One region of the Saccharopolyspora gloriosae genome, then DNA from elsewhere that is predicted to be linked to it. Evidence: riboswitches for the same ligand, from Rfam matches in the RefSeq annotation. Region 1 holds a riboswitch; each other region holds the start of a gene.

Region 1 (10,457 bases):
ACCAGTTGCGCGGCGCGGGAGGCGGGCAGCGTCACCGCCATCGTCGTGCCGTGCCGGGCCAGTTCCCGCACCTGCTCGGCGTCGGCCGTCGCCGTCGAACCGCCGCCCAGCCGCGTCAGCAGCACCGACGGCGCCACCTCCGGCACCGTCAGCTCGCGGCCCACGGCGGCAGCGGCGGCGGAGAAGCCGTTGACGCCGGGCACGATCTCCACGTCCAGTTCCATCTTGGCGCAGGCGTCGTGCTGCTCCTGCACCGATCCCCACAGCGCCGGGTCACCGGCGTGCAGCCGCACGACGCGCAGCTTGTCGCGTTCCGCGCGGCGGTACACCTCCACGGCCTGCTCGTGGGTCAGCTGGGAGGAGTCGAGCAGTTCCGCGTCGGCGCTCGCGTGCTCGCGCACGCACTCGGGCGCGAGCACGCTGGCCGACCACACCACGACGTCGGCTTCGGCGATGCGTCGCGCGGCGCGGACCGTGATGAGGTCCGCGGCGCCTGGTCCGGCGCCGATGAACGAGATCCGCCCACTCACTGTTCGCTCTCCTCTTCCGCATCACCGCTACGGCCGTGCGCGCCGAACCGTCCACATCGGACATCGCCGAAGGGAGGGGCATCGGCCCGATGGCCAAGGAGGCGATGGCGTGGCCGGACCGGTGGCACCGGGCAGCACGTCGCCCACCGTGGCCGCGCAGGTGACGACCGTACCCGGTGATCGTGGCGCGCTCACACGGCCGTACCCGCACCGCCGGTCACGGTGCGCGAGCAGCTGGTCACGAACCGCGACACCGCCTCCGGCGTCCCCGCCGGATGGGTGTGCAGGTAGGAGGCGTGCAGCCCGCCGCGGACGAATCCCTCCGCCACCGCCGAGTCCGCGCGCCAGAACCACGCCGGGTCCGCGCCGTGGCCCGGATCGAGCCGGGTGCGGTGGAACTCGTGCCCGGTGAACCGCGCGCCGCGCACGCCCAGCACCGAATCCGCGGCGGCGACCGCGTCGCGGTAGCCCAGCGTCAGCCGCGGCGACATCTCGGCCCGCGCCGGGATCACCCCGCACAGCGGATGCCCGTCGAGCTCTTCCGCGAGGTAGAGCAGCCCGCCGCACTCGGCGTGGATCGGCGCACCGGTCGCGGCGAACCGGGTGATCTCCGCGCGCAGCGCCGCGTTCGCCGACAGCGCGGCGGCGTGCTGCTCCGGGAATCCGCCGGGCAGCACGAGCCCGCGAGCGCCCGCGGGCAGCGCCTCGTCGCGCAGCGGGTCGAGCACCGCCACCTCGGCACCGGCGGCGGTGAGCAGCTCGACGTGCTCGGTGTAGGCGAAGGTGAACGCGGGACCACCGGCCACGGCGATCACCGGGCGGTCCGCGACCGGTTCCACCTCGGCCGCCGCGTCCCAGGCCGGGCCGTCGAGCGCCGGGGCGCTGCGCGCCAGCGCGACCACCGCGTCCAGGTCCACCCCGGCCTCGACGGCGTCCGACATCGCCTCGACCGCCTCGGTGGCGGCACCGCCGTGCTCGGCCGCGGTGACCAGGCCCAGGTGCCGCGACGGCACGCTGAGCCCGCCGGTGCGCCCCAGCGACCCCAGCACCGGCAGCCCCACCGAGTCCGACGCGTCCCGCAGCACCTGCTCGTGGCGCGGCGAGCCGACCCGGTTGAGGATCACCCCGGCCAGCCGCACCCCCGGCTGGAAGCTGCGGAAGCCGTGCAGCAGCGCCGCGATGCTCTGCGACTGCCCCTGCGCGTCGACGACCAGCACCACCGGGGCGCGCAGCAGGCCCGCGACGTGCGCGGTGGAGCCGAACGCGGGCTCGTCACCGGGTCCGGGGCCGTCGATCTTGCCGTCGAACAGGCCCATCACGCCTTCGGCCACGGACAGGTCGGCGCCCGCGCTGCCGTGCCGGAACAGCGGCGCGATCCGCTCCTCCCCCACCAGCACCGGGTCCAGGTTCCGCCCCGGGAGCCCGGAGGCGACGTGGTGGTAGCCGGGGTCGATGTAGTCCGGCCCGACCTTGAACGGCGCCACCCGCAGCGACCGGCGGCGCAGCGCGCCGAGCAGCCCGGTCGCCACCGTCGTCTTGCCCTGACCGGAGCCGGGCGCGGCGATGACGACGCGCGGGCTCACCACTCGATGCCCTTCTGGCCCTTCTGGCCGGCGTCCATCGGGTGCTTGACCTTCGTGGTCTCCAGCACCAGGTCGGCCGCGTCGAGCAGCGCCTGCGGCGCGTTGCGCCCGGTGATCACCACGTGCTGGTGGCCGGGCCGGTCGCGCAGGGTCTCGACGACCTCGGCGACGTCGATCCAGCCCCAGTGCAGCGGGTAGGTGAACTCGTCGAGCACGTACATGCCGTGGCGTTCGTCGGCGATCCGGCGGGCGATCTCCTGCCAGCCCTCCAGCGCCGCCGCCGCGTGGTCCTCTTCGGAGCCCTGCTTGCGCGCCCAGGACCAGCCCTCGCCCATCTTGTGCCACTCGACGGGGCCGCCTTCACCGGTCTCCTCGTGCAGCCTGCCGAGCGCGCGGAACGCGGCCTCCTCGCCGACCTTCCACTTCGCCGACTTCACGAACTGGAACACGCCGATCGACCAGCCCTGGTTCCAGCCGCGCAGCGCGAGTCCGAACGCGCTGGTCGACTTCCCCTTCATCTCCCCGGTGTGCACGATCAGCAGCGGACGGTTGCGCCGCTGCCGCGTGGTCAACCCGTCTTGCGGAACAGAACTCGGCTTTCCCTGAGGCATGGGCTCAGACCCTAGGCCACCTCGGTCGGGCGCCGGACCGGCTGTCGCGGACCTCACCGTCTCCGGTCGGCTCGAAAACGCCTCGCAGCAACCGTTTTCCGGCCCACCGGCGGCGAATCGCGCGTCGGCCGGATTGGAGCCGACCGACATCGGTGGACTGCTGAGACGCGCTCACCGACGGGTCGTCCCGGTGCGAAAAAAAGCGCCCCCGCGCTCGACCGACCTGGGGGTCATCGGGAGCGCGAGGGCACTTCGTGGTCCACCCCTGGGGGTCAGGTGGACGAGGAAGAGCTTACCAACTACGCCGGGATATTCCTACTCCGCCCGGACCGGGTCGTAACCGAATCGGAATCAAGCGGCCCGAGCGGCGGTGTCGCGGGCCGCGCGCACGACCCCGGCGACGGCGTCGGCGGAGAGCTCCTCCAGCCGCAGGCAGGCCCCGCCGAGTGCGGTGGCGACCTGGCCGGCGAGGCCGAGGCGCACCATGCCCTGCTCGCAGTCGACCACCACCGACGCCACGCCGAGCCCGGCGAGCAGGCCCGCCGCGCGCATCGAGTCCCGCACCGCCTGCTGCGCCCTGGCGCGCCCGGTTCCGCCGCCACCGGCGGGAACCGTGGACTTGCCGTCGGTGAGCAGCACCAGCAGCGGACGCCTGCGCGGGTCGCGGGTGCGCTCGGTGGTCACGACCTGGCGGACCTTGAGCAGCCCGGTGGCCAGCGGCGTGCGGCCACCGGTGCGCAGGTCCCGCATCCGGGTGGCGGCGATCTCCACCGACGACGTGGGCGGCAGCGCGAGCTCGGCGTCCTCGCCGCGGAAGGTCACCACGCCGACCTTGTCCCGGCGCTGGTAGGCGTCACGCAGCAAGGAGAGCACGGCGCCGCTGACGGCGGACATGCGTTCGCGGGCGGCCATCGAGCCGGAGGCGTCGACGGCGAACAGCACGAGGTTGCCTTCGCGGCCTTCGCGCACCGACTTCCGGACGTCCCCGCGGTGCAGGACCAGTCCGGGGCCGCTGCGCCCGCGCGCCCGCTGGTGCGGGGCCGCCGCGATCAGCGTGGACGGCAGATGCACCCCATGTCCGTCCACTGTGGAGGATCGGACGGTCTGGCCGCTGCGGGACCGGGCGCGGGAACGCCTGCCGGGAGCGCCTTCGCCGACCCCGGGGACTTCGAGCAACCGAGCCCGGAACGCCGGTGCGGGCGCGGCCGGGGGCTTGCTCGCGGGAGCCCGACCGTTTCCGTCGTCCTGCCGCGAGCCGCCGTCGCCGTTCGGCGCGGGCGCCTCCGGCGGGGTCTGCGCCTCGCCACCGCCCGGCCCGTCCGGGCCGTCGTCCGGTCCGCCGTCGGGGGCACCGCCGCCGGGCCCGCCCGGCCCGTCGTCGGGACCGTCCGGCGGTTCCTCCCCGCCGTCGTCCTGCGCGGAACCCCGGTCGTCGCCCGGCTGGTCCTGCGCGTGCTGGGCGGCGTCGTTGAGCGCCTGCTGCAGCTGATCCTCTTCGACGCCGGGCTCGTCGAACGGGTCGCGGCGCCGCCGGTGCGGCAGCGCCAGCCGGGCCGCGGCCTCCACGTCCGATTCGGCCACGGCGTCCGCGCCGCGCCACGCGGCGTGCGCCACGGCGGTCCGGGCCAGCACCAGGTCCGCGCGCATGCCGTCCACGTCGAACGACGCGCACAGCGCGGAAATGCGCCGCAGCTCCGCGTCGGGCAGCCGCACCGACTCCACCCGGGACCGCGCCTCGGTGATCCGCCGCGCCAGGTCGGCGTCCGCGTCGGCCCACCGCGCCGCGAAACCCGCCGGGTCCGCCTCGAACGCGAGCCGCCTGCGCACCACCTCGGTGCGCGTCGCCACGTCGCGCGACGCCGCGACCTGCACGGTGAGCCCGAACCGGTCGAGCAGCTGCGGACGCAGCTCGCCCTCCTCCGGGTTCATGGTGCCCACCAGCAGGAACGAGGCCGCGTGCGTGACCGACACGCCTTCGCGCTCCACGTGCGCGCGGCCCATCGCCGCCGCGTCCAGCAGCAGGTCCACGAGGTGGTCGTGCAGCAGGTTGACCTCGTCGACGTAGAGCACGCCGCGGTGCGCCGCCGCCAGCAGACCGGGCTGGTAGGCGCTGACGCCCTCGGTCAGCGCGCGTTCCAGGTCGAGCGAGCCGACGAGCCGGTCCTCGGTGGCGCCGACCGGCAGCTCGACCAGTTCCGCGGGCCGCCGCACCCCGGTGATCTCGGCGTGCGGGCCGTCCGGGCACTGCGGGTCGGGCCGGTCCGGGGCGCAGCCGAAGCGGCAGCCGGGCACGACGTCCAGCGCGGGCAGCAGCGACGCCAGGGCGCGCACCACCGTCGACTTCGCGGTGCCCTTCTCGCCGCGCACCAGCACACCGCCGATGCGCGGGTGCACCGCGTTCAGCAGCAGCGCCAGCCGCAGGTCGTCGTGCCCGACCACCGCGGTGAACGGGAAGCGCGGGCTCGCGGGAGCAGTCATGCCAGGTGTTCCTTCCTCGGGTCTCGGACGCCCCGATGTCGGCTGCGCCAAGGCGAGGCAGTGTCCTGACTCCCGGATCAACGCGGGACCCCGGCCTTCCCAGGCAGCAGCGTTCGCCGACGCGCCCGGTGGCTCGCGAGGGAGGCCCGCTCCCCGGTCACAGTGGCGCCGACCGTGCCGGACTCGCACCGGCTTCCTGACCTGCCTTGGCTGGGACCAGCGTGCATCGTCGCAGATCACGGACGGCCGAGGAACAGCCGCGACGGGCTCAGCGCAGCGAGCCGGGGTATCGGTGCATGTCGACGTGCGGGATGCCGTCTTCGAGATACTCCTCACCCGAGGGTTCGAACCCGAAGCCGCGGTAGAACTCCAGCGCGTAGGTCTGCGCCGACAGCGTCGCCGGGGCGCGCTGGATCTCGGCGAGCGCGGCGCGCATCAGCTTGCGCCCGAGGCCGAGACCGCGGGCCTCCTTCGCGGTGGCGACGCGGCCGATGCGGAAGGTGCCGTCGGGGTCTTCGAGCAGCCGCAGGTAGCCGAGCACGTACCCGTCGGCGGAGTCGATCCAGAAGTGCCGAGTGCTGTTCTCCAGGTCCCGGCCGTCGAGCTCCGGGTACGGGCAGCTCTGCTCGACCACGAACACGTCCACGCGCAGGCGGAGCATGCGGTAGAAGTCCTCAGCGTCGAGGTCGGCCGTGTAGGCGCGGTGGACTGCGGTGGCGAGCGGTTGCAGGGTCACCATCACGGGATATCACATTCCGGCTACGACACCTGCGGTCACCTGCGGCGGAAGTAGCGCAGACCACGTCCTGCGCCCGGCCCGCGCGCGGCCGCGGAAATCGGGAAGTGCAGCGCACGAACGCGCCTCGGCCACCCGAAGCGGACATTCCCGATGAACAGGTCGGCTCCGCCCGAGAACGACGGCGCGCCGGACGTCCCATCCACCGGGACGACCACCTCCGTTCAGAGCCGGGCCGCGACGTCCGAGGAGACCGCCGCGATCCGGGTGTACACGCCGGGCGTGCCGGGCCGCCCGCATCCGGTGCCGTAGGACACGACGCCGATCAGCCTGCCGTCGGTGACGAGCGGCCCGCCGGAGTCCCCGGCGCACGCGTCCCGGCCGCCTTCCGGCGCTCCCGCGCACACCCGCGTTCCCGGTTCGTAGTCGGAGTACGCGGCCCGGCAGTCCGCGTCGGAGCTGATCGGCACCTCGGCGGAGCGCAGCACCTCCGAGGACGAGCCGGTCTCGGCGGTGCGCCCCCAGCCGTAGACCCGGGCCTGCTTGCCCGGCCGGTACGGCTCGGCGTCCCCGGGTTCGGCCATCGGCAGCGGCTGCTGCGCGGCGGGAGCGGTCAAGGTCAGCACCGCCACGTCGTATCCCTCGGTGACGTCCCGGAATTCCGGGTGCACCCACACGCCCCCGACCGCGCCGTCGGTTCCCCCGGTGTCGCGCAGGTCCGCCCGGCCGGTGATCGCGCGCAGCGCCGCGGGGTCGCGGCCGTCGACGCAGTGCGCGGCGGTGACGACCTTGATCGGCGTGACGAGGGTGCCGCCGCAGAACTGGTGCCCCGCGTCGTCGGTCAGCGCCACCGCCCACGGCGCCGCGCCCTCTTCAGCGCCGCCGAGGACCCGCTCCTGAGCGGGGTCGGCCCCGGCCGGAGCGCCCAGCGCGGTCAGCGCCGCGGCCAACGCGGAGGCGCCGGCGGCGAAGCGGGCCGGCGAACGCCGCGGCGGGCGGGAGTGGTCGGACACGACGGCCTCCAAGACTCGCACCGCTGATCGGAGGTGATCAACGCGTTCGGCGGCACACGGTAGCGGCCCGGTCACCGAGAGATCAGGAGGGCGAGCTCACATGGGCTCGCAAGAATTTTTCGTTAATATAGTTGTTGACGGGAAAAACTACGGAGCACTTGCGCGGCCGATCGCCGTTCGTCCCGTAGCCCCGTCCACGATCCTCGGGAGTCCGCGACGACGCGGACCCGAGATCACCCCCGATCCGGTGAAACCTTCGACCGGTGGGCCCATCCGCCCACCGGCCACCTTCGTGCGCGCACGACCTGCGCGACGACTCGATCAAGGAGCGAACACGTCATGCTGCTGGACTTCACGACCCTGCCGGCGTTCCTGCTCGCCAGTGCAGTGGTGGTGCTGACACCTGGGGTGGACGCGTTCCTGCTGCTGCGGACCTCACTGCGGCAAGGCATCGGCGCCGGCCTGCGCGCCCTGCTCGGCATCCACACCGCGAGCATCCTGCAGGTGGCACTGGTGATCTGCGGCCTCGGCACGCTGATCACGAACAACCCCGCGGTGCTGGCCACCCTCAAGTGGGCCGGAGCCGCATACCTGGTCTACCTCGCGGTCATGATCGTGCGAGGCCTGTGGCTGACCCGCAAGGAGACCGGCGACGGCCTCGAAACGGGCAGCACCACCGACCGCCCGTACCTGCAAGGCCTGCTGAGCAACATCACGAACCCGAAGATGCTCCTGTTCAGCCTGGCCTTCCTGCCCCAGTTCGTGGGCGCCGCGACGGCCCCCACCCTGCAACTGGTCCTGCTGGGCGCGGTCTTCCTCGTGCTCGCCGCGATCTGGGAAGTCACCATCGTCCTCGCCGCGGCGCGCATCGCCGACCGCCTCCGCCGCCCCAAGATCGCCCGCTCCCTCGACATGATCAGCGCAGCAGCCTTCTTGACCATCTCGGTCGGCCTCGTCACGACCTGACGCCCTCGGTAGCCGCGTGGTCTCGCTCGGCTCCACCCCCAACGACCGTGCTTTGCGGCGAAGCCGTGCAGTGGACGAGCGAAGCGAAGTCTGCCTCGCGGCCGAAGGCCGTGCCTGTATTCGCGCAGCGAATAGCCCACGTCACAAAGCCGACCACCGGCGGGTTCTCAGTCGGTCTCTCGCGAGGACAGCTTTTTCCCTCGTGGCGGAGCCACTCGGGAAAAAGATCCCGCAGCGAGAGACCGACTGAGGTTCCGCTACCCGGACACCCCAGCAACACCAGCCGTGGAAGCAATCCTGAAACCCGACCTTCCACACACCACCGCAACCACACGCCCAAACCCGGGAAGGCTCTAAAACCCGACCCCACACGCCAAGCCGCGCGAGACTCCACAACCCGCCCCCGCACCAAGCAGAGCACTGCTTTCCTGGTGCTGCAGACGCAGCAAGGCCGGGGCACCCGGCGTGCGCCCCGGCCTTGCCTCCCCGACTACCCGTGTGATCAGCCCAGCTGGGCCTGCACCTCTTGTTGATAGGTGCTCACGCGGGTGTACACGCCCGGAGTCCCCGGCCGGGCGCAGCCGTTGCCCCACGAGACGATGCCGATGAGGCGCCCGTCGGCGACGAGCGGTCCGCCGGAGTCGCCTTGGCAGCTGTCCTCGCCGCCTTCGGGCAGACCCGCGCACACCATCGCGTCGGGGTTGTACTGCCCGCCGTAGGCCCGCGAGCAGTCCTGATCGCTGGTGATGGGCGGGTGCGCTTGGAGGAGGGTGCGGGACGGTCCGCCGCCTTCTTCGGTGGTCCCCCAGCCGAGCACGGTGGTCGCCGCTCCCGGCGCGTAGAGCGCGTTGTCCTGCTGGGTGGCCAGGGGCAGTGGTGTCTGCGGCAGCTCCCGGTCGACGGTGAGCACCGCGATGTCGGAACCGGTGCTGGCGCTCTGGTATTCCGGGTGCACCCAGACGGTGCGGACTTCGGCTTCGACGCCCTCGTCGGTCGTCTTGTCGTCGCGCCCGGCGACGACGGTGATCTGCCGTGGTGCTCCGCCGGTGACGCAGTGCGCCGCGGTGACGACCTTGTTCTTGGCGGCGATGGTGCCGCCGCAGAACTGGTTGCCGCCGGAGTCGGTGAGGTAGACGACCCACGGGTATTCGGTGGTGCTCGCGGGCTCCCCGCCGACGATCTTGGTGGTGGGGGCACCGGACGTCGGCTCGGACGCCGTGGTGTCCGCCCCGGCCGGGGCGGTGATCGCGACCGAGGCCAGCGCCGCCGCGGTGAGCGCTCCCGACACCGACCACCACCGGGTTCGCCTGCGCAGAGTGTGTGTCATCCCGCTCTCCATCCCCCGGAGCCCCTGCGGCGCGGTCGGGGCGACCGGCCCGCCTCCGGCTCGTGACAGTGTCGCGGAGAGAGCCGATCACGGCGCGGTGATCGTCCACAACGGCCGATCGTTGTTACCTGATCAGGTGATATATCGGGAGAAAACCCCTCACCCAGACCAGCACATTCAGTCCACTTCGGACAGTTCGGGCGCGGTCGCCGGAGCTCGCCCCACGCCTGAGAGCGACGGTCTCGAGCAGCCGCTCGGGCCACCGACCTGACCCCGGCCGCGCGATCGACCCGCCGCTGCGACCGACCGGAGATCACCCGCACGGCGCAGCGGATCACCGGGACGCAGTAGCCGACCGGACTCCGGGCGATCGGCACCGGATGATCTCGACGGGCGTCGCGGGAACCGCCGCGCACCAGAGCGGCGTCAGTAGTCCTTGAGGACTTCGCGGATGAGGTCGGCGGCGGCGTCGGGGGCGAGGGCCGCGTGCACGATGTCGCGCAGCACGCCCCGATAGGAACTCACCGTTCGCTCGGAATCCAGGAAGGCGGAGGCGTGGTGGTTCTCCACGTAGACGATGTCCGGCTCGCCGTCATATTCCAAAAGCAGAAATGCACCCTGCAATCCGGGATAGGCGCCGACCGAACGCGGCACGATCCGCAGGCACACGTGATCCGATTCCATCATCACCAGCAGATGCAGCAGCTGCCGCTTCATCACTCCCGGACCGCCGATCGGGCGGCGCAACGCCGATTCCTCCAGCACCGAGTGGAACAGCGGAGCGCGCGATCGGCTCAGAATGATCTGCCGCGCCATCCGGGTCGCGATCAAGTCGTCCAGTTCGTCTTCGGACCGCCCCGGTTCCATACCGGAGATGACGGCGCGCGCGTATTCGGCGGTCTGCAGCAGGCCGGGGATCAGCATCGGTTCGAAACTGTGCATCCGGACCGCTTTGCCCTCGTAGTCCAGGAAGTCCCGCCAGCGCGCCGGAGCCGCGGCGGGGCGCTGCCACCAGGCGGAGCGGCCCGCGTTGCGCGCCAGCTCTGCGAGGGCGGCGCGTTCCCGTTCGCCCACCTCGTAGAGCCGCAGCAACGCGGTGACGTCGTCGAGCTGCACGCCGCTGGCCCCGGTCTCGATCCGACTGATCTTGCTGCCCGACACGCCGAGCCGGGCGCCCGCAGCGGTGCAGCTGAGCCCGGCGCGTTCCCGATGA
Region 2 (10,457 bases), 2.8 Mb from region 1:
CTCCGGTAGCGGGCGAAGAAGATCACGGCTGCCACCTCGGTGCCGGGCGGCGCTCGTCGAGCGGCGGCGCGGTGCCCGTCCGGGCGCGGCAGTCGGGGCACACTCCCGGCGGCAGCAGGTACCCGGGCCACGCCGGTCGGATCTCGGCGCCGCACACGGCTCGCGTCGTGCACCCCGGCGACCACCGCCACCGCGCGGGCACCGCGTGTCCGACGGCGGCGTGCCTGCCGCCGACCCACTGCACTTCGGATGTTCGATCACTCATGGTCGCAGGATCGTCACCGAGGGTGCGTGGACTCCAGGTCAGCCGGGTGGTCATCATGGGTAACCGTGGGTCAACCCAACGAAAGCCTGCGGGAGGCGCGGTCGCGCACCGCGTCCCGGCGCGCGCCGGGCGAACCGATGTCCCGTTCCGAGCTCGCTTCGGCGGTGTCGTCGTGGTTGTGGCGGGAGACCGGCAAGCGCCACGACCTGGACCCGCACCTGCTGGCGAAGTGGGAGCGCGGCGCGGTGCGCCGACCTTCCGCGCCGTACCGGGCGGCGCTGCGGGCGGTGCTGGGCGCGTCGTCGGACGCGGAACTGGGGTTCCCGGAGACGCCGTCGGCCGCTGACGAGATCTCCGCCGAGGCTGCTTCGGATCCGACCGGGTCGGGCGCGGCGGAGAACGGGCCGCCCGCCGACGCGGACTTCGTGGCCTCCTTGCACGGCGCGATCGCGCAGTTCGTGCGGATGGACTCGCTGCTGGGCTCGGGCGAGGTGGTCGATGCCGTGGTGCGGCGTTTCCGTGATGCGCAGCGGGTTCTGGCGTCGGGGCGTTACCGGGTGGAGGTGGAGCGGGACCTGGAGGCGGCGACGGCGGAGCTGGGCGAGGTCGCGGGCTGGATGCTCATCGACGCGCAGCGCGATGAGGAGGCGAGGCTGCTCAACGCGGAGGCGTTGATGCTGGCGCAGATCGCCGGTGACACTTCGATGCAGTGGTTCATCTTGTCGAACCAGGCGTTGGCGTCGACGCATTGCGGGCGGCACCGGGAATCGCTGCGCATCGCGCAGCGGTTCAGCGATGACGAGCGGCTTCCGGGTCGTGTCCGGGCGTTGTTCGACGTGCGGCGGGCGCGGGCGTTGGGGAAGTTGGGCGCTACTTCCGATGCCGAGCGCGCGTTCGATCGTGCACGGGCCACCGTTGATGACGGGATCAGCGAGCGCGACCCGGCGTGGACGTGGTGGGTGGACGAGCAGGTGGTCTCGGGGCACCAAGGGCTGATGTACGCCAGGGCCGGTGATCCCGTGCGGGCGTTGCCGTACTTGGCGGAGTCGGCCGAAGGCGCCGCGCAGGTGGCGGACTACCGCTGGGGGCTCTACATCCATCGCGCGAACCTGTTCGATGCACTGCTCGCGGCACGTGATCTGGGGGAGGCTGAGCGGACGGCGTTGGAGATCTTCCCGATGGTCGGGCAGGTCGCGTCCGCTGCGACGGAAGCGGTTCTGCATCGTGCCGTCTCCAGGGTGCCGGGGGAGGCGTTGCCCTCGACGTTGTCCGACGTGCTCGACCACATCCGCCACCGCCTCCCGCCGCGCTGAGCCGCTTCGCGCCGCGAGGTCTCAGATGTCGTCGACCACGTGCACCGCGTCGACCGCGTAGAGGTGCGGCTCGTAGGACTCGGCCACTTCCGCGGCGGCCTGCATGTGCGGCTGCGCGACGGGGTTGGCGAGCATGGCCTGGAACGCGTCCGCGTCGCTCCACTGGGCGTAGTTGACGACCTTGGTGCCGTCGGTGCTGGCGTGGATGTTGGCGGACACGAAGCCGGGCAGCGTGATCATGACCTCTTCCGTCGCGCGGTTGAGCAGGTCGACGAGTTCGCGCTGGCGCTCCGGGCGCACGGTGAAGACGTTGATCAGGGTCGCCAGCGGCGCGTTCTGCTCGATGGTGCTCGGCATCTCTCGGATCCTCTCGATATGTCAGGTTCCTGACATCACACAGTCTGTGTCAGGATCCTTACGTGAGTCAACAGGGACACACCGAGCATCGGCCCGGATACCTCGTCAAGCGCGTCCAGCAGATGCTGCGGCACGAATCCGAGCGCGAACTGCGCGGCGTCGGCGTCACGATCGCGCAGTACGCGGTGCTCAACGCCCTCCACGAACATCCGGGCGCGTCCTCGGCGGAGCTGGCGCGGTTCTGCTTCGTCACCCGGCAGTCGCTGCAGGACGTGCTCGCGGGCCTGCGCGGCGGCGGGCTCGTGGAGGTCGCCGACCGTCCCGCGAGCGGGCGGGCGAAACCGGCTCGGCTGACGCCGCTCGGCGAACAGCGGCTGGTTCGGGCGGCCGAGGTGATGACCGCGGCGGAGGAGCGGATGCTGGCCGGGTTCGACGCGGCGGAACGCCTCCAGCTGGCGGGCCTGCTGATCCGGTGCACCGACAACCTCGCCGACTGAGCCCGCGCCCCCCGACCGCGACGAACGACCTGGACACTGTGCTGCGATGACCGACTTCTCCTCCCTCCCGCTGCCGGACCTGCCGGTGCGTCCGGTGCTCGGCGAGGTCGCCGACGCGCTCGCCGAACACGGCACCACCGTGCTGGTCGCTCCGCCCGGTACCGGGAAGACGACGCTGGTGCCGCTGGCGCTGGCGCAACGCGGGCTGCGGGTGGTGGTGGCCGAGCCGCGGCGGCTGGCGACCCGCGCGGCCGCCCGCCGGATGGCGCAGCTGGTGGGGGAGGACGTCGGCGAGCGCGTGGGGTACTCGGTGCGCGGGGAGCGCGTGCGGGGGCCGCGCACCGTCGTCGAAGTCGTCACCTCGGGCCTGCTGGTGCGGCGGTTGCAGGCGGATCCGGAGCTGTCCGGGGTCGACGTGGTGGTGCTCGACGAGTGCCACGAACGCCACCTCGACGCGGACCTGCTGCTGGCGCTGCTGCTCGACGCGCGCGACGGGCTGCGCCCGGACCTGCGGCTGCTGGCGACCTCCGCGACGATCGCCGCCACCCGCGCGGCGGAAGTGCTGGGCGGCGCCCCGGTGCTGCACGCGCAGGCGCGCACCTACCCGGTGGAGCACCGCTACCTGCCGCCGAACCCGGGCGAACGGATCGAGGCGTGCGTGGCGCGGGCGGTGCGGACCGCGCTCGACGAGCAGGACGGCGACGTGCTCACCTTCCTGCCCGGCGCGGGCGAGATCCGCCGCGTCGCCGCCGCGCTCGCCGGACTGTCTGATGTGGACGTGCTCCCGCTGCACGGCAGGCTTCCGCACGCCGAGCAGGATTCCGCGCTGCGCGAGGGGAAGCGGCGCAAGGTGGTGCTCGCGACGGCCGTCGCGGAGTCGAGCCTGACGGTGCCGGGCGTGCGCGCGGTCGTCGACTCCGGGATGTCCCGTGTGTCCAGAGTGGATACGAGGCGTGGGCTCGCAGGACTGGCGACGGTGCGCGTGTCGCAGGCGGGTGCCGAGCAGCGCGCCGGCCGCGCCGGGCGGCAAGGGCCGGGCATCGCCTACCGGTGCTGGCCGGAGCACGAGCACAGCACGTTGCCCGCGTTCGCCGAGCCGGAGATCCGCACCGCCGAACTCACCCGCCTCGCGCTGGAGCTGGCCTGCTGGGGAACTCCGGACGGTTCCGCGCTGACCTGGTGGGACGAGCCGCCGACGGGTCCGCTCGCCGCCGGGCACGAGGTGCTGCGCGGACTCGGCGCGCTCGACCCCGACGGCGCGGTGACCGGCAGAGGCCGGCGGATGGCCGAGCTCGGGCTGCACCCGAGGCTGGCGCGAGCACTGCTCGACGGCACCGAACGGGCCGGGTTACGGGCGGCGAGCGAGGTCGTGGCACTGCTCGACGACGACACGGTGACCTCCGAGTCCGATGTGGACTCCGCGTTGGCGCGGCTGCGCCGCGGCGGGCCCGGCACCGACCGGTGGCGGCGGGAATCGCGCAGGCTGGCCGGGCGCGCGGAGAAGCCGACGCGGCAGGGCAGGGCGGACGCGGCCGAGATCGTGGCGCTCGCCTTCCCGGAGCGCGTCGCCCGCCGCCGGGCTGCGGACTCCCCGATCTACCTGATGGCGTCGGGCACGGCCGTCGAAGTGCCCACCGGATCGCCGCTGCGGCACGCCGAGTGGCTCGCGGTGGCGGTCGCCGACCGCAGCCCCGGCGCCGCGCACGGCACGGTGCGGCTCGCCGCCCCCGCCGACGAGGGCTTGGCTCGACGAGTGGCGGCTCCGCTGCTCAGCGCGCGCGACGAGGTCCGGTGGTCCGGCGGCGACGTGCGGGCGGTGCGCGAAGAGCGGATCGGCGCGATCACCGTGGACAGCAGGCCGCTGCGCGAACCCGACCCGGCGCTGGTGCGGGCGGCGCTGCTCGACGGGCTCCGCGTCGACGGACTGGAGCTGGTGCGCTGGAGCCAGGACGCCGTCCGGCTGCGCGACCGCATCGGATTCCTGCACTCCGCGCTCGGCGAACCGTGGCCCGCCGTCGACGACGACTCGCTGCTGTCCGATGTGGACTCCTGGCTGGAGCCGGAGCTGTCCCGCGCCCGGAAGCGGGCCGACCTCGCGCGGATCTCCGCTGCGGGCGGGCTGCGGAGGCTGATCCCGTGGTCGCAGGCGGCCCGGTTCGACGAGCTCGCGCCGGAGAGCGTCGAGGTGCCGTCCGGGTCCCGGATCAAGATCGACTACTCGGGTGATCGGCCGGTGCTGCCGGTGAAGGTGCAGGAGGTCTTCGGCTGGCGCCAGGTCCCGATGCTCGCCGGCGGCCGAATCCCCCTGGTGCTGCACCTGCTCTCACCCGCCGGACGCCCGGCGGCGGTCACCTCCGACCTGGAGTCCTTCTGGGCCACCGGCTACCCGCAGGTCCGCGCCGACCTGCGCGGCAGGTACCCGAAGCACCCCTGGCCCACCGACCCCACCACGGCACTTCCCACGCGGAAGACCCGCCGTTGATCGTCTGCGTAGGGTTCGGGTGGCGGAACCTCAGGTGCTTCCTCGCTGCGGGATCTTTTTCCCGAGTGGCTCCGCCACGAGGGAAAAAGCTGTCCTCGCGAGGAAGCACCTGAGAACCCGCGGCGGTGCCGGTTGCTCTGGTGGTCACTGCTCAGCGGCTTCGCCGCTGACAAGACAACGACCACGAAGGCGCTCACCTGGAGATGCAAGATCAAAGAGAAGTGGTCAGCGGCTTTGGTTCTGTTCAGTTGAAGGTGAGGGCGATGAGGTCGGTGGCTCGGAGGTCGGGGAGCGTCCAGGTCACGCCTGCCAGGGCGCAGCCGATGCGGGCCAGGGCGAAGGTGTCCGGTTCGCCGGGGGCCAGGTCGTCCTCGTCGGAGATGCCCGCCGCCGCGATGGCCGCCCGGACGTCGGCTCGGGGCTGCGGATCGCGGAGGTCCAGGTCGTCGGAGTCCGTGCTGAAGACGAGCTCGCCGTCGATCGCGTACCCGATGGCTACCGGAGGGCCGGTGAAGTTCGTCCGGATCGTCACCGCGGGTCCGCCGGCGGCGGACAGGACCGCGCTCGGCTCCTGCACGGCCGGTCTCGGCCTGCCCGCCATCGCCTCGAGGCCGGACCAGTCGCCGCCGGCCGCCGCGTCCACCGCGCGGGCGCGCTCCAGGTCGCCGACCTCGCTGGTCGCGCCGGCGTCGTCGAACACCAGCGTCCAGCCGTGGACCCGGCCCGCCAGCAGCACCGCGACGCAGTCGGGGTCGCCGAGGGCCGCGCGCGGCAACGAGGTGTGCTCGTCGGTGGACTGCGCGGGCAACGTGCACGGCACGGCGGAACCGGCGTCGAGGCCGAGCAGCTCCAGCGCCGCGCGCGGTGCGACGTCGCGCACCAGGTGCGCGGTGGAGTGGCCGATCACGTCCAGTTCGGACAGCCAGATCGGGCGATCATCGGCGTCCAGGGTTCCAGGTGGAAAACCAGGTGTGGGCAAGACATCTCCTCGGAGTGGGGAAGGGCGGGCCGACGGGCGAGCTCAGCCGAACGGCAGCATCACCAGGTCGGCGCCGCGGACGTCCGCCGACGTCCAGGAGGTGATCCCCGCGAGCGCGCAGCCCATGCGGATGACCGCCTCCGGGTCGCGCTCACCCGGATCGAGGTAGTCCTGCTCGACGATCCCGGCGGCCTCGACGGCGTCCTTGAGCCTGCCCTCCAGCTCGGGCGCGATCCCGTCGAGGTCGTCGGAGTTCGTCCACAGCACCTCTTCGCCGTGCTCGGCGAACACGAGGCCGCAGCTCGGCCCGCTGAAGTTGTTCGCGAGGGTCAACGCCGACCCGCCGGTCCGGGACAGCGCCACGGCGGGATCCACCAAGGCGCCGTCGACGCCCGAGACCTCGGAGGTCATGCCCGCGTCGTCGAGGACGAAGGTCCAGCCGCCGATCCGTCCGGCCAGCAGCACCGCGCTGCACTCGACGTCGCCGAGCGCGGTGCGCGGCAGCGAGGTGTGCTCGTCGGAGCGCTCCGGCGGCAAGGTGCACGGCCGCACGTGCCGGAGCTTCGCCCCCAGCACCTCCAGCGCTTCGAGCGGCTGCAGGTCGCGCACCAGGTGCACGAGCTGGTGCGGGTCCTCCGCGCCGAGATCGGAGATCCATGCGGGGCCGCCTTCGGAATCCAGGGTGTCCGCGGGGAACGTCGGTGCTGTCATCGGTGGTCCTCGTCAAGCGTCGATCTTGTGATGGCGACACTCTGCACCAGACCCCCGACAACGAGCCCCGCGAGCACCCGGGTCGTCCGTTCGGTGGAACCGGCGGGCTGCGCGATGAGTTCCCGCGCACCGAGCGGTCGAACTCGTGGAACGGACGATTCGAGGAGGACGACGATGAGCTTGCCCGAGGTCGTGTCGCGGGAGGAATGGCTCGCCGCGCGCAAGGAACTGCTGGCGAGGGAGAAGGCGGCGACGAAGGCGCGGGACGCGCTCAACGCGGACCGGCGGCGGTTGCCGATGGTCCGCATCGACGAGGACTACCGGTTCGACGGCCCGGACGGGACGGCCACCTTGCTCGACCTGTTCGGCGGGCGCCGCCAGCTGCTGATCTACCACTTCATGTTCGACCCGAGCTGGGACGCGGGCTGTCCGAGCTGCTCGGGGTTCGTCGACCAGTTCGGCGACCTCACGCACCTGCGCGCGCGGGACACCTCGCTGGTCGTGGTCTCGCGGGCGCCGCTGGACAAGATCGAACCGTTCAAGGAGCGGATGGGCTGGACGTTCCCGTGGTACTCCTCCGGCGGCGGCCGGTTCAACCACGACTTCCACGTCACCCACGACGAATCGGTGTCGCCGATCGAGTACAACTACCGCACCAGGGCGGAGCTGGAGCGGGCCGGGGTCGGCTACTACGTCGAAGGCTCCGAGCCGTTCGAACTCCCCGGCCTGAGCGTGTTCCTGCGCGACGGGGACGCCGTGTTCCACACCTACTCCACGTACGCGCGCGGCCTCGACGGCCTCGGCAGCACCACGAGCCTGCTCGACCTCACCGCGCTGGGCAGGCAGGAGGAGTGGGAGGAACCGAAGGGGCGGGCGAGTGCCGTCGGCGCCCCGGCGGGCAGCGACAAGGTCCGCTACCACGACGAGTACTGATCACCGGCGGCGCAGCGAGGTCGGGCGATGACCGCGGGTCCGCCCGCATCGGGTGGTTCACATGTTTCTTGACAACGATCAACGCAGGCTGAAAGGTTGTCGCGACGTTCCACTGCGACGGTGTGCAGGAAGCCGGTGAGGAATCCGGCGCGGTCCCGCCACTGTGAATGGGGAGCCGCGTCCACTGGGGCCACTGCCGGGAAACCGGTGGGAAGGCGGGGCGCGGCGCTGATCCATGAGCCAGGAGACTGGCACCGTCGTACCGATTCGCACGGGGTCGCGGAGCCCCGAGGAGGTACGAAGTGCACCCGAACTCGTTGTACGCGCCGGATTCCGGTCGGTCCCCCGAGTCCTGCCGCGCCGCGTGAGCGGCGTGCTCGGCCGCAGGCGGCTGCTCGCGGGTGTCGCGGGAGCGTTCGCCGCGGTGCCCCTGGTGTCCTGTTCCGGCGGTTCCGGGTCGAGCCCGGGGCGGCTGCGGGTGGCGTTCCCCGCGGGCGGGGCGACCGAATCCCTGGACCCGCACACCGGCTCGCTGTTCGTCGACCAGGCGAGGGCGAAAGCGCTGTTCGACACGCTCGTCGGCTACGCCGACGACATGAGCGTGGTGCCCCGCCTCGCCGAGTGGTGGCAGCCTGATCCGACCGGCACCCGCTGGCGGATCCGGCTGCGCCCGGCGAAGTTCCACGACGGACGCCCGGTGACCGCCGAAGACGTGCTCTACACGTACCGGCGCATCGCCGACGACTCCACCGCGGCGCAGGCGAGCGCGCACTTCGGAGACGTGGACTTCGCGGCCAGCACGGCGATCTCGGCCACCGAACTGGAACTGGTGCTCGGCGCGCCGAACTTCGAGTTCCCCGCCGCGTGGGGCGCCCCCGCCACCGAGATCGTGCCCGCCGGAACGACCGACTTCACCGCCCCCGTCGGCTCCGGACCGTTCCGCTTCGTGTCCTTCGAACCCGGCAAACCCGCCGTGTTCGCGCGGTTCGACGACCACTGGTCCGGCCCGGCCACCCCGGCCGAGCTGGAGTTCGTGCCGATGGAGGAGGAGAGCGCGCGGGTCAACGCGCTGCTGTCCGGTCAGGTCGACTACGCCCACGACGTCAGCGCGAACTCGGTGCGACTGCTGGAGCAGGGCGGCCGGGCGCGCGTGCACTCCGCGCCGTTCGGCACCATGCAGTCGCTGCTGCTCAAGGTCGACCGGCCCCCGTTCTCCGACCCCAGGCTGGTGCGCGCGGTGCGGGCGGGGCTGGACCGCCGAGCGCTGCTCGACATCGCGCTCAGCGGCCAGGGACGGATCGGCAACGACCTGTTCGGCGCCGGTCTGCGGTTCTACCCGGCGGGCCTGCCCGAACCCGTCCGCGACCCGGAGCTCGCCCGGTCGCTGCTGCGGGAGGCCCGCGCCGACGGGCTCGGCTGGGAGTTGCAGACCAGCTCCGTCGACCCGTACTTCGAGTCGGCGGCGAGCCTCATCTCCCAGCAGCTGGGCGACATCGGGATGCGCGTGACGCCGCGGGTCGGGCCGTCGGAAACGTACTTCTCCGACATCAAGGAGCACGGCGTGGCCTCCCTGAGCAGGACCGCCGCGTTGCCGGTGCCGACGTTCCTCGGCCAGCGCATGACCTCCGACGCGGGCGGCAACAACTACACCGGCTACCGCTCCGCCGAATTCGACGCGCTGCACGCCGAAGCTCTGTCCACAGCCGACGAACATCGGCGGGCGGCCCTGCTGGCGCGGGCGCAGCGGTTGTCGCGGGAGCACAGCGGCATGGTGGTGTGGGGCTTCAGCGGCTGGAACGTCGCCACCTCCGACCAGGTGTCCGGCGTGCGCGGAGCACCACCGAACTCCCTGGACTGGGCCCGGTTCGACCGGGTGAGCGTGGGGTGATCGCGCTCGCTCCGCGGCTGCGCGGGGCGGCCCCCGGTGCTCGGGTGCTCGGCGCGGTGCTGTCCCGGATCGGCGTCGCGGTGGCGCAGATCGCGCTGGTCGCCGTCGGCGTGTTCGCGCTCACCGCGCTGCTGCCCGGCGACACCGCCGAAGTCGTCCTCGGCGAGCACGCCGACACCGGGCAGGTCGACGCGCTGCGGCGGCGCCTCGGCCTGGACGAGCCGCTGGGCACCCGATTCCTGGACTGGGCGGCGGGAATCCTGCACGGCGACCTCGGCACCTCGCTGCGCACCGGGCGCCCGGTGGTCGACGAGATCGCGGGCAACGCCGCGACGACGGTGCTGCTGGCGGTGCTGACCCTGCTGATCGTGCTGCCGCTGGCGCTGTGGCTGGGCGCGCGCAGCGGACTGCGCGCCGGATCCCGGTTCGACCGCTCGGTGAACTTCGCGGTGGTGCTGCTGAACTCGGTGCCCGAGTTCGCGCTGGCGCTGCTGCTGGTGGGCGTGTTCTCGGTGCAGGCGGGCTGGTTGCCCGCGACGGCCGCCGGGTTGTCCGGCTGGTCGTTGGCGGCCGAACCCGCGGTGCTGGTGCTGCCGGTGGCGGTCCTGGTGGCCAAGCAGCTGTCCGCGCTGGCCAGGCAGGTCCGCGCCGGCGTGGTGGTCGCGAACTCCGCGGAGTTCGCGACGCACGCGCGACGCGCCGGGCTCGGTGCGCGCGCGGTGGTGCTGCGCCACGTGCTGCCGAACGCGATCGGCCCGGTGCTGCAACAACTCGGGCGCACCGTGGACGGGCTGCTCGGCGGCGTGGTCGTGGTGGAGGCGCTGTTCGCGCTCGACGGGCTCGGGTCCGGGTTCGTCGAGGCGGTGCGCGCCCGGGACCTGCCCGCGGTGCAGGGCTACGCGCTGCTGTTCGCCGCGGTCACGATCGGCGTCAACGCGGTCGTCGACCTGGCGGCGCGCCGGTTCCGGGCGGGCGCGCGATGAGCCGCGTCCTCGGCTGGGTGCTGCTCGGCGTGCCGCTGCTGGCGGCGCT
Region 3 (10,457 bases), 390 kb from region 1:
GAGCAGCATCGCGGCCCGTTCCCGCAGCCGGTCCAGCTCGGCGGGCGGGGTGCGCTCCAGCACCTCCTGGCGGACGAAGTCGTGCACGAACCCGGCGCCGCTCGCCGACACGGCCAGGTCGTGCTCGCGCATCTCGCGCAGCGCCGTCGCCGTCATCCGCCGGTGGATGCCCGCCAGCGAGGCGATCAGCTCCAGTTGCTCGCCCGGCAGGATCGCGACCGCGCGGGCCACCGCCATGGCGCGGTCGGACAACCGGTCCAGCAGCGAGCGCAGCACCACGGTGCGGCCCAGCTCGTCGAGCCGTTCCACGTCGGTGCGCGCGCCCGCGGGGTCCTCCCGCAACCGCCGCAGCACCCTGTTGATCAGGAACGGGTTGCCGCCGGTCACCTGCGCGCAGCGCGCGGCGAAGTCCGCGCCGGGCGGCTCGCGCAGCGCGCCGGTGAGCAGTTCCGCGACCGCGTCCGGTTCCAGCGCGGGCAGGTCCGCGGTGTCGCACAACGGCATCGCGGCGATCTCGCCGAGCGCGTCGGCCTGCGCGACCCCGTCGACGCGCTGCGTCAGCAGCACCAGCAGCGGCAGGTTCTCCGCGCGGCGCAGCAGGAAGGCGAGGAAGCGCAGGGAGTTCTCGTCGCACCACTGCACGTCGTCGACGGCCAGCACCAGCAGTCCTTCGGCGGTGAGGTCGGCCGCCAGCCAGTGCAGGCCGTGCAGCACCGCGTAGGTGCCGGAGGCGGTGTCGCCCGCGGCCTGCTCCGCGGCCAGCGCGGGCAGCGCGAGCCGGGCGCTGCCCTCGAACTCGGTGCCCTGCAACGAGGCGAACAGGGCGCGGACGGTGCCGTAGGCACCGGAGCCCGTCTCCGGGCAGTGCGCGGTGAGCGTCCGGGTGGCGCTGTCGCCGAGCCGTTCCAGCGCGCTCAGCAGCACGCCGGTCTTGCCGATGCCCGCGGGTCCGCGCAGCAGCACGGCCCGTCCTCGCCCGGTGGCCGCGAGCCGCGCGGCCTCGGCGATCCGGTCGAGCTCGTCGTCCCTGCCGACGAGGTCGCCCGGCGGGCCTGCCTGCACGAGCTGATCAGCCACCATGCGGGGCTCCTTCCGATCTGCCCCCAGGCGGACGGACTGCTTCGACTTCGTGGCACGCGCACCGGGCCGTCCCGGTGCCGCGCGGTTCAGACCGTTTCGACACGCGGCCCGGCCCGGCGGATCTCGTCGGCGACCTGCTCGTCGAGGCCGTCGTCGGTGATGAGCGTGTCGACGTCGGCCAGCTCGCCGAACCGCGCGAAGTGGTCGTTGCCGACCTTGGTGTGATCCGCCAGCACGATGGTGCGCCGGGCAGCCGAGATCGCCGCCCGCTTGACCATCGATTCCGCCGAATCCGGCGTGGTGAGCCCGCGTTCCAGGGACAGCCCGTTGGTGGCCATGAACGCGACGTCCACGTAGATGTCGCCGAGCGCGTGCAGCGCCCAGCCGTCGACCGCCGCGAGCGTGCGCCCGCGCAGCCTGCCGCCGACGAGCATCAGCGTGATGTTGCCGCGGCCGGACAGCGTCAGCGCCGTCGTCGGCGAGTGCGTGACCACGGTCAGCTCCCGGTCCGTCGGCAGGATGTTCGCCATCCGGGCCACCGTGGTGCCCGCGTCGAGCAGGATGGCGCCTTCCTCCGGCACGAGTTCCAGCGCCGCCTTGGCGATGCGGTTCTTCTCCGCGGTCATCACCGAGTCCCTGGCGGGCACGTTCGGCTCGAAACCCAAGCGCTCCACCGGGATCGCGCCACCGTGCACCCGGCGCAGCACGCCGCGGCGTTCGAGCACGGTGAGGTCGCGGCGCACGGTTTCGGTGGTCATGTCGAAGCGGGTCGCGAGCGCTGCGACGTCGACCCGGCCTTCCTTGCGGGCCAGCTCCAGAATCGCCCAATGCCGTTCTTCGGCGTACATGACCGCTTCGCTCTCCCGCCGTGAGATCCCCCGGTCCGGCGGAGATTACCGGCGCCGAGCACGCGGGCACAATGCTCGGATGTGGTTTCTTGTTGCTTTGCTTGGCGTTCGCCGGGGCGCTGCGGGGTTGCGAAGCGCGGGAGATCCGATCCGGTGATCTTTTTACTCTCCGAATTCGGATGATCACATTCAGTATAGGGTGGCCCGGTGCCAACTGAGGACATCCCGTCGGCGGTCTGGCGGTGCGCCGAGGTCCGCGACGCCCTCGCAGTGCGCGACATCGGCACCGTCTACCGCGCGTTGCGCGCGCACGGCGTCTCGCAGAGCCGCATCGCCCAGCTCACCGGGCAGGCGCAGAGCGAGGTCAGCGATGTGCTCAACGGGCGCGCGGTGCGCAGCTACGAACTGCTGTCCCGGATCGCCACCGGGCTCGGCATCCCGCGCGGCTGGATGGGACTCGCCGGCGAGCAGCGGCCCGCGACCACCGAGCGCGGCGCCTCCGACGTCGCACCGGACGAGGAGGACGAGCAGACCAAGCGCCGCAAGTTCTTGTCCTACGCCGGTTCCCTCGTGCTCGGCTCCCACTCGGAACCGGCCGAATCCGCGCTCCGGCTGCCCGCCGAGCTGCGGTACCCCGACCTCCTGCGCACCCCGCCCGGCCGGGTCGGCGCGTCGGACGTGGCGGCGCTGGACGAGCTGATCGGCTCGCTGCGCAGGATCGACCAGCGCTACGGCGGGGTCGGGCAGTACGGCACCGTCGCCGCCGCGACCCGGCACGCGGAGCTGATGCTGGAGTCCTCGATGTGCGAGGACGTCCGCTCCGAGCTGCTGGCGACCTTGTGCAAGCTGCACGCCACCGCGGGCTGGACCGCCGTGGAGAACGGGCTGCTGGCCAGCGGGCACGAGCACTTCGGGCGGGCGCTGGACTTCGGCCGCGACGGCGCCGACCCGCTGGCGATCGCCCGGACGCTCTACGCCGCGGGCCGCGCCGAGCTGCACTTCGGAGATGCGAACTCGGCGTTGAAGCTGTTCCAGCTCGGGTCGATCCGCGCCGAATCCTCGACGCTGGTGAGTTCGGTGCTGCAGCTCAACTCCGCGTGGGCCGCCGCGCAAGGAGAACGCGGCGACTCGGTGCGCCGCCTGCTCGACCACGGCCGCGGGCTGCACGCGGCGGCGAAGATCGACGCGGACTACCCGCTGTTCCGCTGGTTCGGCGAGGCGGACCTGCTGGGCATGACCGGGTCGATACAGCTCGCGATGGGCGAGTTCGAATCCGCCGCGCTGCACCTGTCCCGCGCCGTGGCCGCGCGCGCACCGGGCGAGGTGCGCTCGGCGGTGTTCGAGCTGGCGAGCCTCGCCGAGGCGAAGTTCGCCCTCGGCGACCACGGTGCCGCGATCCGCCACGGCCGCCGTTCGGTGCTGCTCGCGGGCGGCGTGCGCAGCGCGCGGCTGCACGGCCGCCTCGCCGGGCTGCGGGCCAGGTGCGCGGAGATCGCGAACTCCCGGCACCCCTGGCACGACTGCGCGGAGGAACTCGCGCAGGGCATAGATTCGGTGATCGCGCCCCGCGCCGTGCGCCGGTGACGTCAGTCCGTCGCGGTGATCCGGTCCGGTGCCGGTGGGACGACGCCGGGGTGGGCGGCGAAGTAGCCGAGCAGGGCGTCGAGGTCCACGGGACCACCGGTGACGTCGGTGCCGTCGGCGAAACCGGTGAAGCCGTCGCCGCCCGCCGCCAGGAAGTTGTTCACCGCTACCCGGTACGGGGCGTCGGGAGCGACCGGTTCGCCGTGCAGCGTCAGCCCGGACACCTTCGAGCCGATGGGGGCGGACTCGGAGTACTCGTAGTGCACTCCTGCCGAGACCTGCAGGATCGTGGCGCCCTCCGGTGTCCACTGCTGTTCCAGCACGTTCTTGAGCTGCGCGCCGGTGAGCGTGATCGTCTGCATGATGTTGCCGAACGGCTGCACCGCGAACGCCTCGCCGTAGGTGACCACGCCGTCGCCCTCGCCCGCCGGGGAGGAGGCGTGCGGCAGGTCGGCGCGGACGCCGCCGGGGTTGGTGAGGGCCAGCTGCGCGCCACTCGCTGCGGTCGACTCCAGCTGGGCGTCCGCGATCACGCTGCCGAGCGCGGATTCCCCGGACGGCGCGGCGGCTTTGAGCAGGTCACCGGTGATCGTCCCGACGGCGCGGTTCGCGATCGGCGCGGCCTTCTCCCGCGCTTCCTCCACCAGCGCGACGGTCTCCGCGTCGGGTGCGATGTCGCGGGTGACGATCTCGTTGCGCGCCGAGCTCCGCTCCCGCACCACGTCGCGGGTGGCGCGGTCGATGCTCAGGTCGAGCACCGAGAGCAACCGGCCGAACGAGGCTCCTTGCACGACGGGGCGCGGCGCCCCGGCCGGGTCGGTGGCGGTGCAGTTGTACTGCTGGTGGCTGTGCGCGCTGAACACGGCGTCGACCTTCGGCGAGGCTTCGGTGGCGATGCGCGTCGCCGGGCCGCCCGGTTCGAGCTCGCAGGAGTCCGGTCCGCCGCCGGTGGCCTCGTCGCCCTGGTGCAGCAGCACGACCTGCGCCTTGATGCCGAAGCGGTCGAGCGCGTCGGCGGTGCGGTCGATGGCGGCGACCTCCTCGCCGAACCGCAGTCCTTCGACGGCCTCCGGGCTCACCACGCTCGGCAGGTCCTCCAAGGTGGCCCCGATGACGCCGATCGGCACGCCGCCGGAGACCTGCACGGTGAACGGCAGCAGCGCCGGGGAACCGTCCTCGAAGGACACGTTCGCGCCGAGGTACGGGAAGTGCGCGCCCTCGAAGGAATCCCGGAACCGGCAGCCGTCCTCCGGGTGGCAGCCACCGCTCTGCAACCGCTGCAGTTCCGCGTAGCCCTCGTCGAACTCGTGGTTGCCGACGACGTGCGCGCGCACGTCCTGCGAGTTGAGGAATTCGACGGTGGGTTCGTCGTGGAACAGCGCGGAGTTCACCGGGGAGGCGCCGACGCTGTCGCCCGCCGAGAGCACCAGCGAGTTCGGCGCCTGCGCGCGCAGCCGGTCGAGGTGCGCGGCGAGGTAGGCCGCTCCCCCGGCTTCGACGACGGAGCCGTCGGGCAGCTCGACCTCGCCGGAGGAGCCGGTGGGCGGTTCGAGGTTGCCGTGCAGGTCGTTGAAGGTGATCAGCCGCACGTCGGTGGTGTCCGGTCGCGGCGGCGCCTGCCCGGCGGCGGCGCCGGGGACCATCGCGGCGGTGGCCAGGGCGGTGGCGACGACGGCGAGTCCGCGTCGCACGCGGGAGGCGCGCATGATCGGAGTTCCTTCCGGACCGGTGATCTCGGAACAGGAGTCTGCCCGAACGACGGCCGCGACCACCAGCGAATCCGCATCACACACCGCTTCGGACTTGGTCCCGCACGAACCTCGCGTTCCCCGTCCGGGTGATGCGTGCGACATCAACAAGTCTTCCGCCACGCCGACGATGATGGGGTCCGGATCAGCGCCGAACGCTAGATGTAGTGTGGCGCCCGCTGATGGTTCACCGGGATCGCCCGGTGTGACAACAGGGAACCCGGTGCGAGTCCGGGACTGCCCCGCAGCGGTGAACGGGAACGACCGCCGTCACCACCTCCAGAGGTGGTGCAGCACTGAGCGCGATGCTCGGGAAGCGACGGCCAGTAGGTCCGGCGTCGAGGACGCCGGGTGCCCGTGAGTCCGAAGACCTGCCATCGGTGCGCGCACGAGGGGTGCGCGCCGTCCGGGACCTCGCGGGAGGGTCGCGGGACGAGCGGTGCCGTGCGCGCCGCGGTCCTCGCACGCTCCGAGCCGTCCCGGGCAGGTGTCCGAGCTTGCGAGGGAGAGAGCCAGTGACCGAGTCCACGACCCGGCCGTCAGCAGCCACCGCGGTACCCGCGGGAGTGCGGGTGCTGCGGCGCGACGGGACCGTTTCCGGTTGGGACGAAACGAAGATCTCCGTGGCGCTGACCAAGGCGTTCCTGGCGGCCGAGGGGGATTCGGCCGCCTCGTCGTCGAGGCTGCACCAGGTCGTCGCGGAGTTGTCGGAGCAGGCCGCGCGCGGAGTGCTGCGCCACGCCGGCCCCGAGGGCCTGGTGCACATCGAGCAGATCCAGGACGCGGTGGAGCTCGCGCTGATGCGCGGCGGCCACCACGGCGTCGCCCGCGCCTACGTGCTCTACCGGGAGCAGCACGCCCAGGCCCGCGAGACCCCGGAGCAGGCCGCGGACACCGCGCCGGAGCTGGCGATGACGCGCCCGGACGGCATCCGCGTGCCGCTGGACTGGGCCCGGGTGTCGACCGTCGTCGAGCAGGCCTGCTCCGGGTTGTCCGATGTGGACGCGGATCGGGTGCTGCGGGAGGTCCGGCGCAACGTCTACGACGGCATCGGCTCCGCCGAGCTCGCCGAGTCGCTGACGATGGCCGCCCGCACCTTCGTCGAGGGCGAACCGAACTACTCGCTGGTCACGGCGCGGCTGCTGCTGGACAAGCTGCGCCGGGAGGCGTTGAGCTTCGTCGCGGACGAGCCCGCCGAGGCCGACCAGGTGCAGATGCGGGACCGCTACGCCGGTTACTTCGCCGACTACGTGCGCCGCGGCATCGAGCTGGAGCAGCTGGACCCGGAGCTGGCGCGGTTCGACCTGGCCCGGCTGGGCGCCGCGCTGGACGCGGACCGCGACATCGCGTTCGGCTTCCTCGGCCTGCAGACCCTCTACGACCGCTACCTGCTGCACGAGCAGGGCGTGCGGTTCGAGCTGCCGCAGGCGTTCCTGATGCGGGTCGCGATGGGCCTGTCGCTGCGCGAGGACGACCGCGAGGCGCGCGCCGTCGAGTTCTACGACCTGCTGTCGTCGTTCGACTTCATGTGCTCGACGCCGACCTTGTTCAACTCGGGCACGACGCGCCCGCAGCTGTCGTCCTGCTTCCTGACCACGGTGGACGACGACCTGCACGGGATCTTCCACGGCATCAGCAACAACGCGCTGCTGTCGAAGTACGCGGGCGGTCTCGGCAACGACTGGACCCCGGTCCGGGGCACCGGCGCGCACATCAAGGGCACCAACGGTTCCTCGCAGGGCGTGGTGCCGTTCCTGAAGATCGCCAACGACACGGCGGTCGCGGTGAACCAGGGCGGCAAGCGCAAGGGCGCGGTGTGCGCGTACCTGGAGACCTGGCACGTGGACATCGAGGAGTTCCTCGACCTGCGCAAGAACACCGGCGACGACCGGCGGCGCACCCACGACATGAACACGGCGAACTGGGTCCCGGACGAGTTCCTGCGCCGCGTGGAGGCCGACGAGCAGTGGACGTTGTTCTCCCCGGACGAGGTCCCCGACCTGCACGACCTCTACGGCACCGCGTTCGCCGAGCGCTACCGCGAGTACGAGGCCGCCGCCGAGCGCGGTGAGCTGGCGGTGTTCCGCCAGGTCCGCGCGGTGGACCTGTGGCGGCGGATGCTCACGATGCTGTTCGAGACCGGTCACCCGTGGATCACCTTCAAGGACCCGTGCAACCTGCGTTCGCCGCAGCAGCACACCGGCGTGGTGCACTCCTCGAACCTGTGCACCGAGATCACGCTGAACACCGGTGGCGACGAGGTCGCGGTGTGCAACCTCGGTTCGATCAACCTGGCCCGGCACGTCACGCCCGACGGCCTGGACGTGGAGCGCCTGCGCCGCACGACCCGCACGGCGGTGCGGATGCTGGACAACGTGATCGACGTGAACTTCTACACGATCCCGGAGGCGCGGACCTCGAACATGCGCCACCGCCCCGTGGGCCTGGGCCTGATGGGCTTCTCGGACGCGTTGTTCGCGCAGCGCATCCCGATGTCCTCGCAGGCCGCGGTGGAGTTCGCGGACCTGAGCATGGAGCACATCAGCTTCCACGCCATCGGCGCGTCCTCGGACCTGGCGGCCGAGCGCGGCCGGTACGAGTCCTTCGAGGGTTCGCTGTGGAGCCGGGGCGTGCTGCCGATCGATTCGCTGCGGCTGCTGGAGCAGGCCCGCGAAACCGGCGTCGACCTGGACCACTCGTCCACTTTGGACTGGGACGGACTGCGGGAGCGGGTGCGCGCCAACGGGATGCGCAACTCGAACGTGCTGGCCATCGCGCCGACGGCGACGATCTCGAACATCTGCGGCGTCGGCCAGTCCATCGAGCCGCTGTACCGGAACCTGTACGTGAAGTCGAACATGTCCGGCGACTTCACCGTCCTCAACGCCGACCTGGTGCGCGATCTCAAGGCCGCCGGGGTGTGGGACGAGGCGATGGTGCAGGACCTGAAGTACTTCGACGGCGACCTGGCCCCGATCGACCGGGTGCCCGGCGAGCTGAAGTCGTTGTACGCCACCGCGTTCGAGATCGAGCCGCGGTGGCTGGTGGAGGCCGCGTCGCGCCGCCAGAAGTGGATCGACCAGGCGCAGTCGCTGAACCTGTACATGGCCGCGCCCAGCGGCCGCAAGCTCGACGAGCTGTACCGGCTCGCGTGGCGCAAGGGCCTCAAGACCACCTACTACCTGCGGTCGAGCAGCGCGACGCACGTGGAGAAGTCCACGTTGCGCGGCACCGACGGCAAGCTCAACGCCGTCTCCCCCGTCGCGCCCGCCGCGTCCCCGCAGGCCTGCGCCATCGACGACCCCGAGTGCGAAGCCTGCCAGTGACCACCACGACTCCTGGAGTGCCGATGACCTCCCTGCACACCCCCGACGCCACCGGCCTCGGCGAGATCGACCGCGGCGCCGGCCGGATCAACGTCGACGACAAGGCGATGATCAACGCGCAGGCCGACGTGAACCAGCTGCTGCCGCTGAAGTACGGCTGGGCCTGGGAGAAGTACCTCGCGGGCTGCAACAACCACTGGATGCCCACCGAGGTCTCCATGCACGCCGACATCGCCCTGTGGCGCTCCCGCGACGGGCTCACCGACGACGAGCGGCTGATGCTCAAGCGCAACCTGGGCTTCTTCGCGACCGCGGAGTCCTTGGTGGCCAACAACATCGTGCTCGCCGTGTACCGGCACATCACCAACCCCGAGTGCCGCCAGTACCTGCTGCGCCAGGCCTTCGAGGAGGCGGTGCACACCCACACGTTCCAGTACATCTGCGAGAGCCTGGGCCTCGACGAGGGCGAGCTGTTCAACGCCTACCGCGAGATCCCCTCCATCTCGGAGAAGGACGAGTGGGCGCTGCGCCACACCCAGAACCTGGAGAACCCCGAGTTCGCCACCGGCGGCCCGGACCGCGACCAGGCGTTCCTGCGCGACCTGATCGCCTTCTACGTGATCTTCGAAGGCATGTGGTTCTACACCGGTTTCGCGCAGATCCTGTCGCTGGGCAGGCGGAACAAGATGGTCGGCATCGCCGAGCAGTACCAGTACATCCTGCGCGACGAGTCGATCCACCTGAACTTCGGCATCGACTGCATCAACCAGATCAAGCTGGAGAACCCGCACCTGTGGAGCGAGGAGTTCCAGCAGGAGGTGCGCGGCATGCTCACCGACGCGTGCCGCCTGGAGGTCGCCTACGGCCGCGACACGATGCCGCGCGGCATCCTCGGCATCAACGCCGAGCTGTGCGAGCAGTACATGCACTTCATCACCAACCGCCGCTGCGCCCAACTCGGCCTGGCGCCGGTGTTCGCCGAGGTCGACAACCCGTTCCCGTGGATGTCGGAGGCGATGGACTTGAAGAAGGAGAAGAACTTCTTCGAAACCCGAGTGACGGAGTACCAGTCCGGCTCATCCCTCACCTGGGACTGAGCGAAACCGACGGGCCGCCCATCCAACCGGTGGGCGGCCCGTCGGCTTCCAGGTCGGACCGAACATCGCGGTGCGGATGCGGGTCAGTCGCGTTCGGCGCCTTCCGGCCACACGACGGTCACCGGCAGGCCGCGTTCCCGTGCCGCGTCCACGACGTCGGCGGTGCCACCTTGGCCGGGGGCCGGTCGTCCGTCCCACACTGCGAAGACCGCGTCGGCGGAGTCGAGGATGTGCTCGCTGGCGGCCATGTAGGCAGCGCTGTTCGACTCGGCGAACGGCATGGTGCGCACGGTGCTCGCCTCGGCGATGAGCTCGTCGAAGGTGGCGAGGTTGTCCGGCTGCACCTTCCGTTCGCGGTAGTCGGCCGCGGGCAGCGCGACCTCCAGCGTCCCGCCGCCGTCGAGCACGACGCGGGCGAAGATCTGATCGGCGCCGCGCGCGAGGCAGCTCATGCCGACCACATCGGCACGTCCGGCGAGCTCGGCTTCGAGCGCCTTGCGCACCAGACGACTCGTCTCCGCGGTCAGATTCGTGTGCCCGGTGATCCCGATGCGCACCTGTTCCCCTTCCGTTCCATCGTGCTCAAGTGATGACCACATCGCGCACGGCGTCGCGTGTGGCACGCACCCGGGGCGATCGACCGAACCGTTGTGATTCCTGGTAAAAGTCCCGCAGCTTCGCCCCGACGCGGCCGGATGCCCAGTCGGCCGCGATGGGAAGAGCCGTCTCGATCAGTTCGCACGCATAGTCGGGTTCCGCAGTGACGAGGTGCGT

The links. A riboswitch is a leader RNA that binds a small molecule or an ion and turns the genes downstream of it on or off. The one in region 1 is predicted to bind cobalamin.
Region 2: linked by a shared signal. The riboswitch ahead of BJ969_RS10100 (ABC transporter substrate-binding protein) and the one ahead of BJ969_RS21935 (putative cobaltochelatase) in region 1 are both predicted to bind cobalamin.
Region 3: linked by a shared signal. The riboswitch ahead of BJ969_RS20205 (ribonucleoside-diphosphate reductase subunit alpha) and the one ahead of BJ969_RS21935 (putative cobaltochelatase) in region 1 are both predicted to bind cobalamin.

The regions. Positions count from the first base shown of each region.
Region 1 covers NZ_JACHIV010000001.1:5,051,298-5,061,754, forward strand. The annotation lists gene BJ969_RS21920 (SAM-dependent methyltransferase) at 1-530, opposite strand, end outside; gene BJ969_RS21925 (cobyrinic acid a,c-diamide synthase CobB) at 722-2,113, opposite strand; gene cobO (cob(I)yrinic acid a,c-diamide adenosyltransferase) at 2,110-2,724, opposite strand; gene BJ969_RS21935 (putative cobaltochelatase) at 3,076-5,202, opposite strand; cobalamin riboswitch at 5,261-5,401, opposite strand; gene BJ969_RS21940 (GNAT family N-acetyltransferase) at 5,471-5,941, opposite strand; gene BJ969_RS21945 (trypsin-like serine protease) at 6,163-6,951, opposite strand; gene BJ969_RS21950 (LysE family translocator) at 7,291-7,917, shown strand; gene BJ969_RS21955 (S1 family peptidase) at 8,420-9,244, opposite strand; gene BJ969_RS21960 (helix-turn-helix domain-containing protein) at 9,671-10,457, opposite strand, start outside.
Region 2 covers NZ_JACHIV010000001.1:2,216,096-2,226,552, forward strand. The annotation lists gene BJ969_RS10055 (hypothetical protein) at 1-26, opposite strand, end outside; gene BJ969_RS10060 (hypothetical protein) at 23-265, opposite strand; gene BJ969_RS10065 (NsdA family TPR-like regulatory protein) at 331-1,578, shown strand; gene BJ969_RS10070 (antibiotic biosynthesis monooxygenase family protein) at 1,600-1,935, opposite strand; gene BJ969_RS10075 (MarR family winged helix-turn-helix transcriptional regulator) at 1,998-2,432, shown strand; gene hrpB (ATP-dependent helicase HrpB) at 2,479-4,914, shown strand; gene BJ969_RS10085 (hypothetical protein) at 5,159-5,893, opposite strand; gene BJ969_RS10090 (hypothetical protein) at 5,936-6,604, opposite strand; gene BJ969_RS10095 (DUF899 domain-containing protein) at 6,779-7,537, shown strand; cobalamin riboswitch at 7,617-7,808, shown strand; gene BJ969_RS10100 (ABC transporter substrate-binding protein) at 7,902-9,425, shown strand; gene BJ969_RS10105 (ABC transporter permease) at 9,422-10,408, shown strand; gene BJ969_RS10110 (ABC transporter permease) at 10,405-10,457, shown strand, end outside.
Region 3 covers NZ_JACHIV010000001.1:4,658,254-4,668,710, forward strand. The annotation lists gene BJ969_RS30650 (ATP-binding protein) at 1-1,080, opposite strand, end outside; gene BJ969_RS20190 (DeoR/GlpR family DNA-binding transcription regulator) at 1,167-1,928, opposite strand; gene BJ969_RS20195 (helix-turn-helix domain-containing protein) at 2,136-3,512, shown strand; gene BJ969_RS20200 (bifunctional metallophosphatase/5'-nucleotidase) at 3,515-5,218, opposite strand; cobalamin riboswitch at 5,427-5,653, shown strand; gene BJ969_RS20205 (ribonucleoside-diphosphate reductase subunit alpha) at 5,776-8,586, shown strand; gene BJ969_RS20210 (ribonucleotide-diphosphate reductase subunit beta) at 8,610-9,683, shown strand; gene BJ969_RS20215 (hypothetical protein) at 9,767-10,282, opposite strand; gene BJ969_RS20220 (NsdA family TPR-like regulatory protein) at 10,266-10,457, opposite strand, start outside.